DNA from 3 places in the Nonomuraea sp. B19D2 genome. Region 1 is predicted to be linked to each of the others. Evidence: riboswitches for the same ligand, from Rfam matches in the RefSeq annotation. Region 1 holds a riboswitch; each other region holds the start of a gene.
The links. Region 1 has a riboswitch for S-adenosylmethionine ahead of ABN273_RS05210 (aminotransferase class V-fold PLP-dependent enzyme). Riboswitches for the same ligand answer to the same signal wherever they lie in the genome.
Positions count from the first base shown of each region.

Region 2: another riboswitch for S-adenosylmethionine. It lies ahead of ABN273_RS41470 (TerC/Alx family metal homeostasis membrane protein); the one in region 1 lies ahead of ABN273_RS05210 (aminotransferase class V-fold PLP-dependent enzyme).
Region 3: another riboswitch for S-adenosylmethionine. It lies ahead of ABN273_RS56370 (GNAT family N-acetyltransferase); the one in region 1 lies ahead of ABN273_RS05210 (aminotransferase class V-fold PLP-dependent enzyme).

Region 1 is NZ_JBEFAK010000002.1:331,625-336,479, reverse strand. Features, by position in the region: gene ABN273_RS05220 (NADH-quinone oxidoreductase subunit D) at 1-821, opposite strand, end outside; gene ABN273_RS05215 (DoxX family protein) at 943-1,605, shown strand; gene ABN273_RS05210 (aminotransferase class V-fold PLP-dependent enzyme) at 1,609-2,886, opposite strand; SAM riboswitch class IV at 2,941-3,056, opposite strand; gene ABN273_RS05205 (TerC family protein) at 3,172-3,921, shown strand; gene ABN273_RS05200 (cytochrome P450) at 3,921-4,855, shown strand, end outside.
Region 2 is NZ_JBEFAK010000033.1:56,527-61,381, reverse strand. Features, by position in the region: gene ABN273_RS41480 (cytochrome P450 family protein) at 1-657, opposite strand, end outside; gene ABN273_RS41475 (hypothetical protein) at 1,072-1,425, shown strand; SAM riboswitch class I at 1,509-1,599, shown strand; gene ABN273_RS41470 (TerC/Alx family metal homeostasis membrane protein) at 1,884-2,924, shown strand; gene ABN273_RS41465 (TetR/AcrR family transcriptional regulator) at 3,104-3,724, opposite strand; gene ABN273_RS41460 (NmrA family NAD(P)-binding protein) at 3,802-4,695, shown strand; gene ABN273_RS41455 (O-methyltransferase) at 4,802-4,855, shown strand, end outside.
Region 3 is NZ_JBEFAK010000080.1:23,195-28,049, reverse strand. Features, by position in the region: gene ABN273_RS56385 (hypothetical protein) at 1-261, opposite strand, end outside; gene ABN273_RS56380 (hypothetical protein) at 952-1,575, shown strand; gene ABN273_RS56375 (hypothetical protein) at 1,717-1,848, shown strand; gene ABN273_RS56370 (GNAT family N-acetyltransferase) at 2,372-2,989, opposite strand; SAM riboswitch class I at 2,997-3,097, opposite strand; gene ABN273_RS56365 (ATP-binding protein) at 3,231-4,855, opposite strand, start outside.

The DNA.
Region 1 (4,855 bases):
AACAGCACCTGGAACCGGGCGTGGCAGTCGCCCGCGTGCCGCGTGACGACCTTCACGGGCAGCTCGCGATAGGCGAGGTACGGGTCGTCGCGGCGCAGGTCGAAGTCCACCCCCGAGGCCCTGGCGATGGGGCCGCTGACGCCGTACTGCATGATCTGCTCGCGGGTGAGCACGCCGACGCCCCTGGTGCGGGCGATGAAGATCTCGTTGTGCAGGATGAGGTCCTCGATGTCGGGCACCCGGCGCCGGGTCTCCGCGACGGCGGCCGAGACCCGGTCGAGCCAGCCGAGCGGCAGGTCCTCCTTGAGACCTCCGACCCGGTTGAACATGTAGTGCATGCGCCCCCCGGAGATCTCCTCCATGACGGCCTGGATGCGCTCGCGCTCGTCGAAGGCGTAGAAGAGCGGCGTGATCGCGCCCAGCTCGAGGGGGTAGGAGCCGAGGAACATCAGGTGGTTGAGCACCCGGTTGAGCTCGGCCAGCAGCGTGCGCGCCCACACGGCCCTGACCGGGGGCTCCATGCCGAGCAGGCGCTCGGCGGCGATCACCACGCCCAGCTCGTTGGCGAAGCCCGACAGCCAGTCGTGCCGGTTGGCCAGCATGATGATCTGACGGTAGTCGCGGACCTCGAACAGCTTCTCCGCGCCCCTGTGCATGTAGCCGATGATCGGCTCGGCGGCGGTGATGCGCTCGCCGTCGAGCGTCAGCCGGAGCCTGAGCACTCCATGGGTCGACGGATGCTGCGGGCCGATGTTGAGGATCATGTCCTCGGTGGCCAGTTCTTTCGCGCCCGCGCCGATTCCGACCACACGTTCCGTCATATGGCCATGCTGCCACCGCACTGATTGGTGATCCAGCCGGGGGGCAGGTCAAGGAATCGTATGGAAATGCATCCCGAAGCCGGACATGGGGAGAAGACCGGGAACGGGGGGAGAAATCACCATGAAGAGAGCTGTGTTCGATGTCACGATGCTGATCGCACGCATCGTGACCGGCGTGATCTTCCTGGCTCACGGCCTGGAGAAGTGGATGGCCGGCCTCGGACCCACGAGTCGGGCATTCGGCGGGATGGGAGTCCCGATGCCCGAGCTCGCCTCCGCGTACGCGACCGTCGTGGAGACCGTCGGCGGCCTCTTCCTGATCCTGGGCCTGCTGGTCCGGCCGATGGGGCTGCTGTTGCTGCTCAACATGCTCGGCGCGATCGTCTTCGTGCACGCCGGCCGCGGCATCCTGGCCACCACCGGCGGCTGGGAGCTGCCCGGCCTGCTCGGGGCGCTGGCCTTGCTGTTCCTGGCGCTCGGTGGCGGGCGGATCGGGATCGACGGGCTGTTCGGCGCGATGTTCCGCAGGCGCGCGGAACGCCGGGCCGCCGAGGAGGAGCTCGCCGCGCACGCTCCGGGCGCACCTGCTCCGGAGCCGTCGAACGTCACGCCCGTGACCGGCGGCCCCACCACGCCCGCATCGTCCAATGAACCGGCGGAGCCGCGCGTGCCCAGGCAGCCTTCCGAGCACCGGTCAGGCATGATCGACGACGACATGAGGGACATCGACGCCCTGGTCTCCGACGAGCCGCCGCCGCACCGCAAGCCGCCGAACAGGGCATGAGGCTCAGCGGGCGACGAGCTCCCGCAGCGCCTGCACCAGCCGGTCCACGTGCTCCTCCGTGGTGCCGATGCCGATCGAGGCCCGCACCGCGGAGGCGGTGCCGTCCTCGCAACCCCCGTCGGTCTCGTCGAGGAGGTGCCGGACGAAGGGGTGCGCGCAGAACTTCCCGTCGCGCACCCCGATGCCGTACTCGCCGGACAGCACCTCGGCCACCTCGCGGGCCGAGTAGCCGTCCACGGTGAACGACACGATGCCGACGCGCGGGTGGTCATCCCCCCACAGCGACAGCTCACGCACGCCCTCGATCGCGGCCAGCCCGGACCGCAGCCGGGCGATCAGCCGCTCCTCCTCGTGCACCAGCGCGGTCCAGCCGGTGGCCGTGAGCGCGTCGCAGGCCGCGGCCAGCGCGATGGCGCCCAGCACGTTCGGGGTGCCGGCCTCGTGCCGCGGCTCGGGGTCGTCGTGCCACTCGGTGTCGTCCCCCACGGAGCGCACCGCGCCCCCGCCCTTGAGGTACGGCTCACCCTGCGCGAGCCAGTCCCGCCGCCCGACCAGCACCCCGGCGCCGAACGGCGCGTACAGCTTGTGCCCGGAGAAGGCCACGTAGTCGAGGTCGAGCGCGGTCAGGTTGAGCTGCCGGTGCGGTACGAGCTGGGCGGCGTCCACCAGGATGCGGGCCCCGTGCCGGTGCGCGATGTGGGCCAGGGCGGCGATGGGCCAGAGCTCGCCGGTGACGTTCGAGGCGGCGGTGACCACGAGCAGCTTCGGCCCGTCGATCCCGGCCAGCGCCTCGTCGGCGGCGCGGACGGCCTCGCCGGGGAAGGCGGGCGGCGCCAGCCGTACGGACTTCTTCCAGGGCAGGAGCGAGGCGTGGTGCTCGGTGTCGAAGACCACGGTGGTGGTGCCGGCGGGCAGGCAGCCGGCCAGGAGGTTCGTGGCGTCGGTGGTGTTGCGGGTGAAGATCACGGCGTCGTCCGGGCGGGCGCCGACGAACGCCCTGACCGTGTGGCGGGCCTGCTCGTAGCGGGCGGTGGTCAGCTGGGAGGCGTAGCCCGCGCCCCGGTGGACGCTGGAGTAGGCCGGGAGCGCGGCGGTGACGGCGGCGCTGACCGGCTCGAGACAGGGCGCGCTGGCGGCGTAGTCGAGGTTGGCGTAGCCGACGAGCCTTCCGCCCTTGACCGGCACCTCGAGATCGGCCCCGAGCACGGTGGGAATGGGCCTGCTCGTGGCCGTGGGAGCCGCCTCGACGGGCTGGGCGGGGATGGAGTTGAAGATCGTCAGCGTGGACACGGCACATCTCCCTCAGGGTCATCGGACCCCTGGAAGCAGCCACAGAGCCCGCGCTTGCCCGCCACACCTCGTGACGGACCAGGTCTTCACCCGGGGCACCCCGCCGCGGACGCGAGGGTTGCCGGCCAGCTAGCCGGGGCTTGTCGCTGGCACTCATGACCTACGACGGGCACTATAACTCAAACCCCTCCTTCGATCGCAAGTCGGCGAACTTCTGTGGCGCGTTACTCGTTGCTACCGGAAACCCCCGCCCACGTAGTCATGGAGGTGCGCAGAATGTTGGACTGGGTGACCGACCCGCAGATCTGGATCGGCTTCTTCACCCTGGTCGCCCTGGAGATCGTGTTGGGCATCGACAACATCATCTTCATCTCCATCCTGGCCGGGAAGCTACCCCCGGAACAGCGCGACAGAGCCCGCGTGCTGGGTCTGGGCGCGGCCCTGATCAGCCGCCTGCTCCTGCTGCTCGGCCTGTCGTGGGTGGTGCAGCTCACCGAGCCGTTGTTCGCCGTCTTCGGCCACGACATATCGGGACGCGACCTGATCCTGCTGCTCGGCGGCCTGTTCCTGCTGGGCAAGAGCGTCACCGAGATCAGCCACAGCATGGACGGCCCCGCGGGCGGGGACGGCAAGAAGGCCGCCGCCGCCTCCTTCACCTCGGTGATCCTGCAGATCATGGTGCTGGACATCGTGTTCTCGCTCGACTCCGTCATCACCGCAGTCGGAATGGTGGACCAGCTCCCTGTGATGATCGCGGCGGTCGTGGTGTCCGTGCTGGTGATGCTGTTCGCCTCGGGGCCGATCAGCAGGTTCGTGGACCGGCACCCGAGCATCAAGATGCTGGCGCTGTCGTTCCTGGTGCTGATCGGCGTGGTGCTCATCGCCGAGGGCTTCGGCCAGCACATCCCCAAGGGCTACATCTACTTCGCCATGGCGTTCTCGCTCGTCGTCGAGCTGCTGAACATCCGGATGCGCAGCAAGCGCGTCCACCAGGAGCAGGAGGATTCGGCTTCTAGTATGGAATAGTGCGCTTTGACCCTTGGGATCCGGATTTCGTGGCCTACCCGTACGACGTGTACGACGAGCTGAGGCGCGAGTCGCCCGTCAGCTACTTCGAGCCGACGAACCAGTGGCTGATCTCACGCCACGCCGACGTGAACGCCCTGCTCAGGGACCGCCGCCTGGGCAGGTCCTACCTGCACGTGGCCACCCATGAGGAGTTCGGCAGGCCGCCGGAGCCGGAGTCCCACGAGCCGTTCTGGCGGGTGATCAGGGCGGGCATGCTGGACGTGGAGCCGCCGGTGCACACCAGGCTGCGCCGGCTGGTCTCCAAGGCGTTCACGCCCCGCATGGTCGAGTCCCTGCGGCCCCGGGTGCGCGCCGTCGCCGAGGGCCTGGTGGACGCGTTCGTGGAGAAGGGCGGCGGCGACCTGATCGCCGAGGTGGCCGAGCCGCTCCCGGTGACGGTGATCGCGGAGATGCTCGGCATCCCCGAGCAGGACCGCCACCTGCTGCGCCCCTGGTCGGCGGACATCTGCGGCATGTACGAGCTCAACCCGACGCCGGACGCCCAGCACGCGGCGGTACGCGCGGCGTCGGAGTTCGCCGGCTACCTCAAGACCCTCGCCGCGCAGCGGCGCCGGACCCCGGGCGAGGACCTGGTCAGCGCGCTGGCGGCGATCGAAGAGCTGACCGAGGACGAGCTGGTCGGCACGTGTGTGCTGCTGCTCAACGCCGGCCACGAGGCCACCGTGAACGTGACAGGCAACGGCTGGTGGTCCCTGTTCAGGAACCCCGCCGAGCTGGCACGGCTGCGCGAGGACCGCTCGCTGCTGCCCACAGCCGTCGAGGAGCTGATGCGCTGGGACACGCCGCTGCAGATGTTCGAGCGCTGGGTGCTGGAGGACATCGAGGTGCACGGCGTGGAGATCCCGCGTGGGTCGGAGGTGGCGCTGCTGTT
Region 2 (4,855 bases), on a different contig from region 1:
CATGTAGGAGGGCAGGTCGTCTCCAGGGCGCTCCCGCTTGGCGGCGGCGAGCTCCGTCATGGCCTCGTACAGGCGCCCGAACGCCGCTGCCGCGTCCGGACCGGCGTCGACCATCCGCCAGATGTCCATGACCACCTCCTCGCCGCGTGCGGCGGTGAAGCCGAGCATGCGGTTGGCGACCATCAGCGGGAGTGGCCGCGCGTACTGTGCCGCCAGGTCCGCGAACCCCGTGGAGCCGCCTTCCGCCAGGACGCCGATGAGGTCGTCGGCGTACTGTGCGATGGCCTGCTCGAGCAGCTGGGCCTGGGGGTTGGAGTGGTCCTGGAACGGCGCGAGCGCCTGCGTCCACGCGGCCCTCAACCGGCGCTGCGCGGCGCCCTCCGAGAACGACGAGTTGTTGATCTGGAAGACGGGCAGCAGGGGCCAGTCCGCCGGGATCCGGCCCTCCACGTTCGCCCGCCACCTGTCCACGTCCTTGCTCCAGATGCCGCCCTTGTTCTGCAGGACGTTGAGCACCTCCTCGTAGCCGAGAACGAACCACACCGGCATCCCGAGGAGCTCGAGCGGGGCCACCGGGCCGTACCTGCCGCGCAGGCGTTCGTGGACGAGTGCGGGGTCCGCGTCGTAGTCCCTGGTCAGCAGCGGTTCAACGGACATCGACTCCAGCGTTTCTGCGGGCTGCTGGGACCACGGGCCGTGGATCACGGGGTGAACTACCTCTCTGGTTGCCGCTCCCTTCGCGACGCCGCTGCATATGTCACGGCACGAGTGACGCGCTCTGGGAGCTTTCGGCCGATTCGCTCAAGAGGTCTGCAAGCATCACGCATAGCGCCGATCATGGCAAGAGCAAGGTGCACTCGCTGTCTCGAAGTGCGGACGCTACGTGAAGGACCGGCCATGGACGACGGCTTCCGCCGCGAGGACCGGCGCCGCCGGGCCGCGACCAGCCGGATGTTCTTCGCGCTCCCGCGTTCGTCGCCCCGGGGCGCACTCGGCGGGTAACCATATGATCGCGATGCGTGTTAGGGTCTTGGGCGGCTTTTATCCCCAAAGATAAGGCAATGAGGAAGTATGCGAAAGAAACTGGTAGCCGCTGCACTGATGACGGGAATCGCGGGCACGCTCGTCACCGGCGTACCCGCGGCCAGCGCAGCCACCAGCGCCGACGCGAAGCTGAGGTGTGTCACCCACACGACGTGGGTGAAGGGCAACACGCGGTACCTGAGGGTGAAGAACGGCTGCAGCAGCACCGTCAGTGTCAACATGATCCAGACCGGGCCCGACTCCGGCTACAAGCGGATCAAGGTCGGGAAGACGCGTACCTGGGAGGGGGGCAGCTCGCGCAAGCCCTGCGGCCTCAGGATCTACTACAAGGGCACGCGCTACTACAACAAGCTCTGGTCCCCGGTGTGGGGCATTTGCTAACCAGTAGATCGGCGGGCCGCCTGGGAACTGCTCGGCGGCCCCTGGTCTGACGCTCCCCGCTGGGAACGGACGATCGGATCTCGCCATCATCCAGAGGACCCGAGGGACCTGGCCCTGCGACGGTCCGGCAACCTGCCCTGACAGGAAAGGTGCCACTGCCAGGATCGATGAGGTGAGATCCGATGAGCGTACCGCTCGACATTCCCATGCTCCACGGCACTTGTGTCCGGCTCGGCGACGGCGAGGCCGTCGAAGGTGACGCCGAGCAGCGTCTGGCCGCCATCCGCGCCGACGCACAGTGGCTCGCTGGCCGGATTTGTCCTACTCTGGGCCAGACGAGGGGAGTACTTCCCAAGCGTCGATCCGGTCAGTACGGACACCACCTGGCATCCCCGGACGGCCACCCACACCCCGGGTGAAGGAGACCTCGAACGGCTCAGCACGTTCGAGGAGGTTTCATGTCCCCGGGGACATCTCTGGCTGCGCCCGATCAGGGCACGATCGCCTCACCCGCACTGTGGTCGATCACCGTGGCCGCCCTGGTCCTGCTGCTGGCGCTCGACATCGTGCTGACGCGGCGCCCGCACGAGGTAGGCATGCGCGAGGCACTGGCCTGGTCGGTCTTCTACCTGGTGCTGCCGGTGGGCTTCTGCGCCTACCTGTGGGGCGCCTTCGGCACCGGGGTGGCGGTCGAGTTCTTCACCGGGTACGTGGTGGAGAAGTCGCTGTCGGTGGACAACCTGTTCGTGTTCATGTTGCTGCTGTCGGCGTTCGCGGTGCCGCACGAGCTGGCCCAGCGGGTGCTGCTGTACGGGATCGTCGGGGCGCTGGTGCTGCGGGCGGTCTTCATCGCGCTGGGCGCCGCGGCGCTGCAGAGCGGCACGTGGGCGTTCCTGCTGTTCGGGGTGGTCCTGATCGTCACCGCGGCCAAGGTGCTGAAGGGGGACGACCAGCAGGTCGACATCGACTCCATGCGCAGCGTCCGGCTGCTGCGCCGCTTCATCCCGGTCACCGGCGACTACCGCGGGTTCCGGCTGGTGGTGCGCGAGCGGGGCCGGCCGGCGCTCACCCCGCTGGCCCTGGCGACCGTGGCGGTGTTCGCTACCGACATCGTCTTCGCCGTCGACTCGGTGCCCGCCGTGTACGGGGTGACGGATGACCCCTTCCTGGTCTTCGCCACCAACGCCTTCGCGCTGCTGGGCCTGCGGGCGCTGTACTTCGTGCTGCGGGACGTGCTGACCAAGCTGCGCCATCTCAACCACGGCCTGGCCGTCATCCTGGCGTTCATCGGGGTCAAGCTGGTCCTCCACTGGGCGCACGGCCTGTGGGCGTGGGTCCCGCAGATCCCCACCCTCGCCTCGCTCGGCGTCATCATCGCGGTCCTGCTCACCGTCACGCTCACCAGCCTGTACGCCGGCAGGCGCACCGCTTCGGCGGCCGGAGGCGGGGGCGAAGCCGGGTGGGCCAGGCCCCTGGAGCGCGAGCCGGTCGACCCTTGAAGCCGGCATCGGCACGGCGGCGCATGCGGGCGAGCCGCGCGTTCACCTGCCGGTTCGTGGGTCGGGCGCCCGAACGAACGGCGAAACTCCCGGCCGCGACATCACGGCCGTGAGCGGTGCCGTGGCATCGGGAATTCCGGCTTACCGGATGCGCCACGAGGGCAGGTGGCCGCCGGCGGCTAAGAGTGGGCGGCCAGGCCGTCCAGGGTGACGGTGATGAGGCGGTCGGCCGCGGCAGGTGACACGTGCTCGTGGAGCCAGGCGGCGGCGGAGGTGAGCGCGGTCACGTCCGCGCCGGTCGCGTCGGGACGTACGGCGCCGGATTCGCGCGCCCGCGCGACCAGCCGTTCGCCGATCTCCGCCATGCGCAGGCACGAGTCGTGCAGCTCCGACGCCTCGTCGTCCAGGCCGTCCGCCAGCAGGGAGGCCAGCCCGCTGTAGGTGGCGGCGTGCGCGGTCGCCGCGCGTACCCAGGCGGCCAGCGCCGAGCCGGCCGGGGACCGGCCGCCCGGCGTGCCCGGCGCCGAGCCGGCCGGGAGCCGGTCGTCCGGCGCCGAGTCGGCCAGGAGCCGGTCGCCCAGCTCGAACAGGGCCTCGTTGCGCTCTCGCAGCAGCGCGCCGACCAGGGCGCGGCGGTTGGGGAAATGGCCGTAGAGCGTGCCGATGGCCACGCCGGCGCGGCGGGCGATGCTCTCCAGGCTGGAGTCGACGCCGCGTTCCTTGAACGCGGCGTCGGCCTCGGCCAGGAGGCGCTCGTAGTTGCGGCGGGCGTCGGCGCGGGGCCGGCGGGTGGTGGTCATGCGGGCGTCCCCATTAATTCGAGGTAGCCTCGATATAGTGTTCTCGAGGTAACCTCATCTTATCGGAAGGACTGCTCATGATCTTGGTCACCGGAGCCACCGGATCCATCGGCACGCATCTCGTGCGCCTTCTCCTCGACCAGGGGGTGGCCTTCAAGGCGCTGGTCCGCGACGGGGCCAAGGGGCGGGCCCTCGGCTGTGACGTCGTGGTCGGGGACTTCGACGAGCCCGACTCGCTGGTCGCCGCCATGGACGGCGTGGACCGGCTGTTCCTCAACGCGGGCGGTGCCCAGCCGGTGGAGGGGGAGCAGCCGATGATCCGCCAGCAGAAGGCGGCCATCGACGCGGCGCGGGCCGCCGGCGTGTCGACGGTGGTGAAGGTGTCGGTCTGGGGCGCCCACCAGGGCGGGCGGCTGGCCGAGGGCGCGCACTGGGAGATCGAGGAGTACCTGAAGGCCGCCGGGCTCGGCTGGTCGATGCTGCGGCCGAGCGGTTTCATGCAGAACTTCATCACCGGGGCCGGCGCGTTCACCGCCGACGGGAAGCTCCTCGACGGGTTCGGGGGCGCCCCTGTGTCTTACATCGACTGCCACGACATCGCCGCCTGCGCCGCCGCCCTGCTGACCGGATCGCACGGCCTCGGGGAGACGTACGTCCTGACGGGTCCGCAGGCGCTCACCTCGGCCGAGATCGCGCGCGAGCTCTCGGCCGCCCTGGGCCGGACGTTCGGGCACGCCGCGGTGTCCCCGGACGAGCTCCCCGCGGCGCTGCGCTCCGAGGGACTGCCCGCGCAGTTCGCCGACGACTTCGCCGAGCTCTGCCGGGAGGTCGCGGCCGGCTCGCTGGCGGCCACCACGACCGCGGTGCGGGACCTCACGGGCCGCGCGCCCCGCACGTTCGCGGAGTTCCTCGCCGCCAACGAGGAGGCACTGCGAGCCGGCCTGCTCGCCACGACGAGCCCGGACGCCTGACCCCGCCATCGCCGGGACTCCCCCGAGCGGTACGGTTTGAGCTGCATCACGTCCAGGCGCCGCTCACGCCCGGCCTCGGCCCTTTGATCGAGGACCTCAAGGAAGGATGACCGTGGACACGTCCCTGGAAAGCTACCTGCAGGACCTCTACCGGCGCGGC
Region 3 (4,855 bases), on a different contig from region 1:
GGCAAACGCCGCGTGCGCGGCCTGCCAGCCGATGCGGTGCGTGGCGGCGACCTCGGCCACCGGCCGCAGCTGGTCACCGATCTCGACGGCGACCAGGTCCCGCAAGGACTCCGACATCCGGGCACCGTCCCCGATGGGCGCGACCTGCTCGGTGAAGGAGTTTTGCGCACACCACGGGGTGTCGCAGTACCAGCGGCGCTTGTGCACCACCAGCGCGATCGGGCTCAGCCCGACCGGCACATGCTCGGCTCGGGCCGTCACCCCACTGCTTGGCCCGGCCCGCAGGCAGGCGGCAGTGTGGGCATAACGGCGGACCTGACCGTTCCGGGACGACATGCACCACTCGGCCGCCGTCTGCTTCGTGCTCGACCTCAAATACTGTGACACCGATCAACCCGAGTAGAGCCGACCCGTATCCTGTCCCATGCACCCGTCGCGTGGTTGTGATCTGTTTCTTTGGCGAGGACATGATCCACCACCACGGGTGCTTCTCGTTTCAGGGCGATCACTTCACCGGTCACGCACCGTCATCCCTCGCGATCACTAACCGTGATCACCTGGCAACGCTGGCCCGCTCAATCGCGAAGAGCCCGCATACTGGATCTGATCGCGCTACGTGAGCGCGGCCATGCTGTGCTCCCCGGGTCCACAGCTAGGCGATCGTGCCGCCCGTCGCGCCGAGAATGCGGCCCGCGAGCGTGAGCAGGCCGCAAGAGGCCAAGCGTGTCGCCGAGCGGATGGCGTGCGACGCCGAGAGCGAGAGCGAGCGGCAAGGCAACCTGATGCTGCACCAGGCGACCCGGCTCGGCGCCGAGTTCATTCGCGCCCAGCCGCCGGATGAACCACGTGCACGGTCGCGAACTCGATGTTTTCCTCCCATACGAAACATGCTGACACGAAGCGTCCCAGACCGGTGAACTGTCACTGCACCCCCAGAAAAGGGATCATCTCGTGATCAAAGGGGAACCGTTCATGCAACGACAGGGGAAGCGGCTCGCCGCGCTCGGGCTGCTCATCGGAGGATTGTCCGTGCTCGCACCCGGGACTGCCACCGCCGCGACCGTCTGGCCGCCCGGTGGCGGGGTCGCGCCGCTCAAGGAAGACTGGCCGTCCGGCGGCGGAGTCGCGCCGCTCGGGGCACTCGTCGGTACGGTGCCGAGTTCTCCAGCCATCCTCACCACTTCCGCACCCGCTCAGGCAGAGCCCAACATGGTGTCGAATCACGTACAGACAGCCGGTTGCGTAAGCCCCACCGTTCCGTGGAGTAAGTACGTAAACCCGCCGTACAGCTTCAAATACAAGTCCACCACCGTCGACTTCCGGCAATGGCAGCCCTCGGACTACTCGTACGCAAGAGTCGTGACCCGTGACAAGCGGATACGTGTCTACCTGGAGAGCAAGACAGGCCGAAAGTGCGGCCCCTTCAAGGTCGGCCGAATTCCCCACACGAAGAAGTACCTGGTCATCACCAAGTCGCTTCCCAACAAAAACAACTCGGTCCGCATCTGCGTCTACAGGTACGGCGTGGCCGGCCACAAGTGCGGCGCATGGAAGAGGGAAGGCGGCAAGGGGTAGCCTTCTCGGCATGTGTCCCGAAGACAGACTATCGGGCTCAACGGCTTCAGCCAGCCGACGCAACTCATCCTTCCGAAGTATCCAGCTAAGTTACTCGCGGGTACCGCCAACGGCTGTCCGCAGGCTCCTCAACCCGCGGTCATGAAACACTCCCCGATACACATCGACGAGCTGGTCGAGCACTGGACAATCCTGGACGAAGAGCGCGACCTCATCGCCGGAAAGTGCGACGCCACGCGGCTCGGCTCCGCGAACTCACGGATGGCTGGCTGATCTTCCACGAGGATGTGCCAGGTGTAGAACGAGCGGCCGTGGTGCCAGCCTGGCCGCCACCAGCAGTGGTCATGCGTCTCCATCTGTTCCACTGTCAATGGCCACCTTTCCGCTTACGGAGACGTTGCCTTCGGCGCAGACGCCAAGCTCCTGGCGGAGCTGCTTCTCGACGTCTTCACCTCTCACGACGGCGGCGCACCGACCTGAGCCACCCTCGCCTCCACCCCATCGCACACGATCGGCGGTCCGGTCGTGCGGACACCGTCGCCCGGCCCGGCGGCTCCCCTGTCAAAGACCAGCCCCTGGAAAGCCAATGATCAGCGTTTTCGGCAGTGCCAACATGGATCTGGTGGCTTGCGCCTCCAGGGCGCCGGCTCCGGGAGAGATCATCACCCGGGCGGGCGTTCCGCACCGTTCCCGGCGGCAAGGGCGCGAACCGGGCCATGGCGGCGGCCCGTCGACGGCCGGTGCACACCCGGGCTGGCTTCCAGCTTTCGCCCTACGCTGGGTTCTGCATGGTCGGTTACCGGGAGCCGGCGGCGGTGAGCCGGGTGCGCAATGCCGCTCTCACTGCCGGCCAGTCGGTGGCGGTCACGGCGAACATGGCTGAGTCGCGAAGCCTGCCCTCCTCGCCGGGCGCCCACGACATGGACCAGGAGCGCAGGACGCCCTCGAAGGGGATGCCAAGTCGTTGGAGCGCGCGGCGGCAGCGGAGGTTACGGGCATCGGTCTTCAGGTCGACGCGGGCGACGCCGAGCGTCTCGAACGCATACGTCATCAGCAGCAGCTTGGCCTCGGCGTTGATCCCGGTGCCCTGCGCTGAGGCGGCAAGCCAGGTGAAACCGATCTCGATCGCCCGCAGGCCGGGCCGGTCCGGCCAGGTGCGGGGATCCCACAGCGCGGTGCAACCCACCGTTCTACCGTCGGTCACCCGGACCTGCCCGAAGGGGGTCAGCCCATCGCGCGCGAGCTGGGCTGCCACATAGTCCTTCATCGCCTGCGCGCGGGGCACCAGCGTGAAGCCGTAGGACGACCGTTCCTCCTCGGCGGCCTCCGCCAGATCCGCCACGTGCCGCATTGCCAGCGGCTCCAGCCGTACCAGATCGCCGGTCAGCACAGGAACATCGAGCCGCATGCCCATCGAGACTCCCTCATCGTCTCCTGGCATTGGCACCTTTCCCGCCGACTCCCGCCGGGGAGGTTGCCGGACCGTCGCAGGGCCAGGTCCCTCGAGTCCTCTGGATGATTGACCGGGCGGAGATCTTGCCAGGTCGGGACGCATGCCGTCAAACGGAACTCGGTGCCGGTCGGATCGCGGATCTGCTCGGCGCGCGGAACTGGTACATCATCCGGTCCATCGCTCCTGTAGGCGCCCTCAGCGGCTACAGGATGCGGGACGGCCGCCCGGGCCGCTGCCGGCAGGCGGAGGTGCGAGATGACGGCGCCGGAGGAGTTGCCCGGTGGGCGGCGGTGGCGGCGCCCGTCGAGGGCTCGGCCCGCCTGCAGACGCGCACCTGGAAAAGGACGGCGCCGACGGTGCTCGCGTCGAGGACGATCGCGATCGTGACGTCGGGGATGTCGGCCCGCGCGCTTGATCCACAGCGGCAGGGCGATCGTGAGGACCGGGCACCGGCGACGGTAAGCGTCTCATCCGCGTAGTAGCCCTGCTCGAACCCGGCTTCGAAGCCCGCTTCCCCCAGCGCCGCGCGTAGCGCCGTGGTGATCCGGTCCACGTCACCGCGTTCGGCAGCCGGCAGCGGCGCGTCCACCGAGGCGCGGGCCGCGGACGCCGCACCGAGCAGGCGCGCGGCCCGCAGGGGTTGACCGGCGAGGGCGCTCGCCCCGGCGAGTTCCTCCAGGGCCAGGGCGAGAGCCCGCGGATCGCCGGTGTCCCGGGCGGCGGTCAGCCCTTCCAGGTGCAGCGCCAGCGCCGTCTCGGCGTCCCCGCGCAGCTCCGCGACGAAGCCGAGCGCGGCCAGGATCAGGGCCGACCCGTACTCCGCGTCGAACTGCCGGTTCCACTCCAGCCAGCGGCGCAGATACGACTCCGCCCGGTCGAGCCGGTCCTGCCGGCGCGCCCCCAGGGCGAGCCCGAGCTCGGCGAACTCCTCGGCCGGCCGGTCTCCCTGCTCGATGGCAAGGCGCCTGGCCCGCTCGTGGAACTCCTCGGCCCCGGCGTGGTCGTCGGTGAGCAGGGCGATCCTGCCGAGCTCGGACCAGCGCATCGAGGCGTCGGTCCACAGCCCCAGTTCCTCGGCCATCCGCAGCCCCTCCTGGTGCAGGCGGGCGGCCCGCGGATAGTCGCCCTCGATCTCCGCGAGCCGCCCCAGCACGGCCGTGGCCTGCAGCTGCCCCCATCGGTCACCGGCCTCGTGGAAGAGCTTGAGACTCTCCTCGGCCTCTCGCCGGGAAGCCTTCAGATCGCCGCACACGTACGTCTGCATGCCCCGGGTGCTCAGCCCCGCGGCGAGTCCCCAGCGGTCGCCGAGCGCACGGGACTCGGCCAATACCCGGTTGAGCAGTTCCTCGCCGACGGTGAAGTCGCCGAACCGGGTGACCGCGTAAGCGAGCAGCCAGCCCGCCCTGACCCGCCCATGGGGGTCGCGGATGCCCTCGTACACCTCTACGACGGCCTGGCTGTGGCGCGCCGGTCCGTCCGGGGCACCGGACAGCAGGCTCACCCCAGTGTGCCAGGCCACGGTGCCCGACCGTTCCGGCGCCGGGTAGGCCACGGAGTCCGTCTCGTCCTCGCCGCGTCCGGGGGGATCCTCGGGTAGGGCGAGGGCCGTGGCGAGGTAGCGGTTGGCCTCGGTGAGGCGGCCGCGCAGGAACCAGTACCAGGCCATCGCGTGAACAAGCCGCCGCATCAGGCGACCGTCGCCGTCGGCGGCGGCGCAGTCGAGCGCGCTGCGGATATTGGCGGTCTCGGCGTCCAGGCGCCGCAGCCAGTGTCGCTGCTCGGCGCCGCGCAGAAAGGAGTCGGCCCGCTCGGCGAACGCCGCGTAGT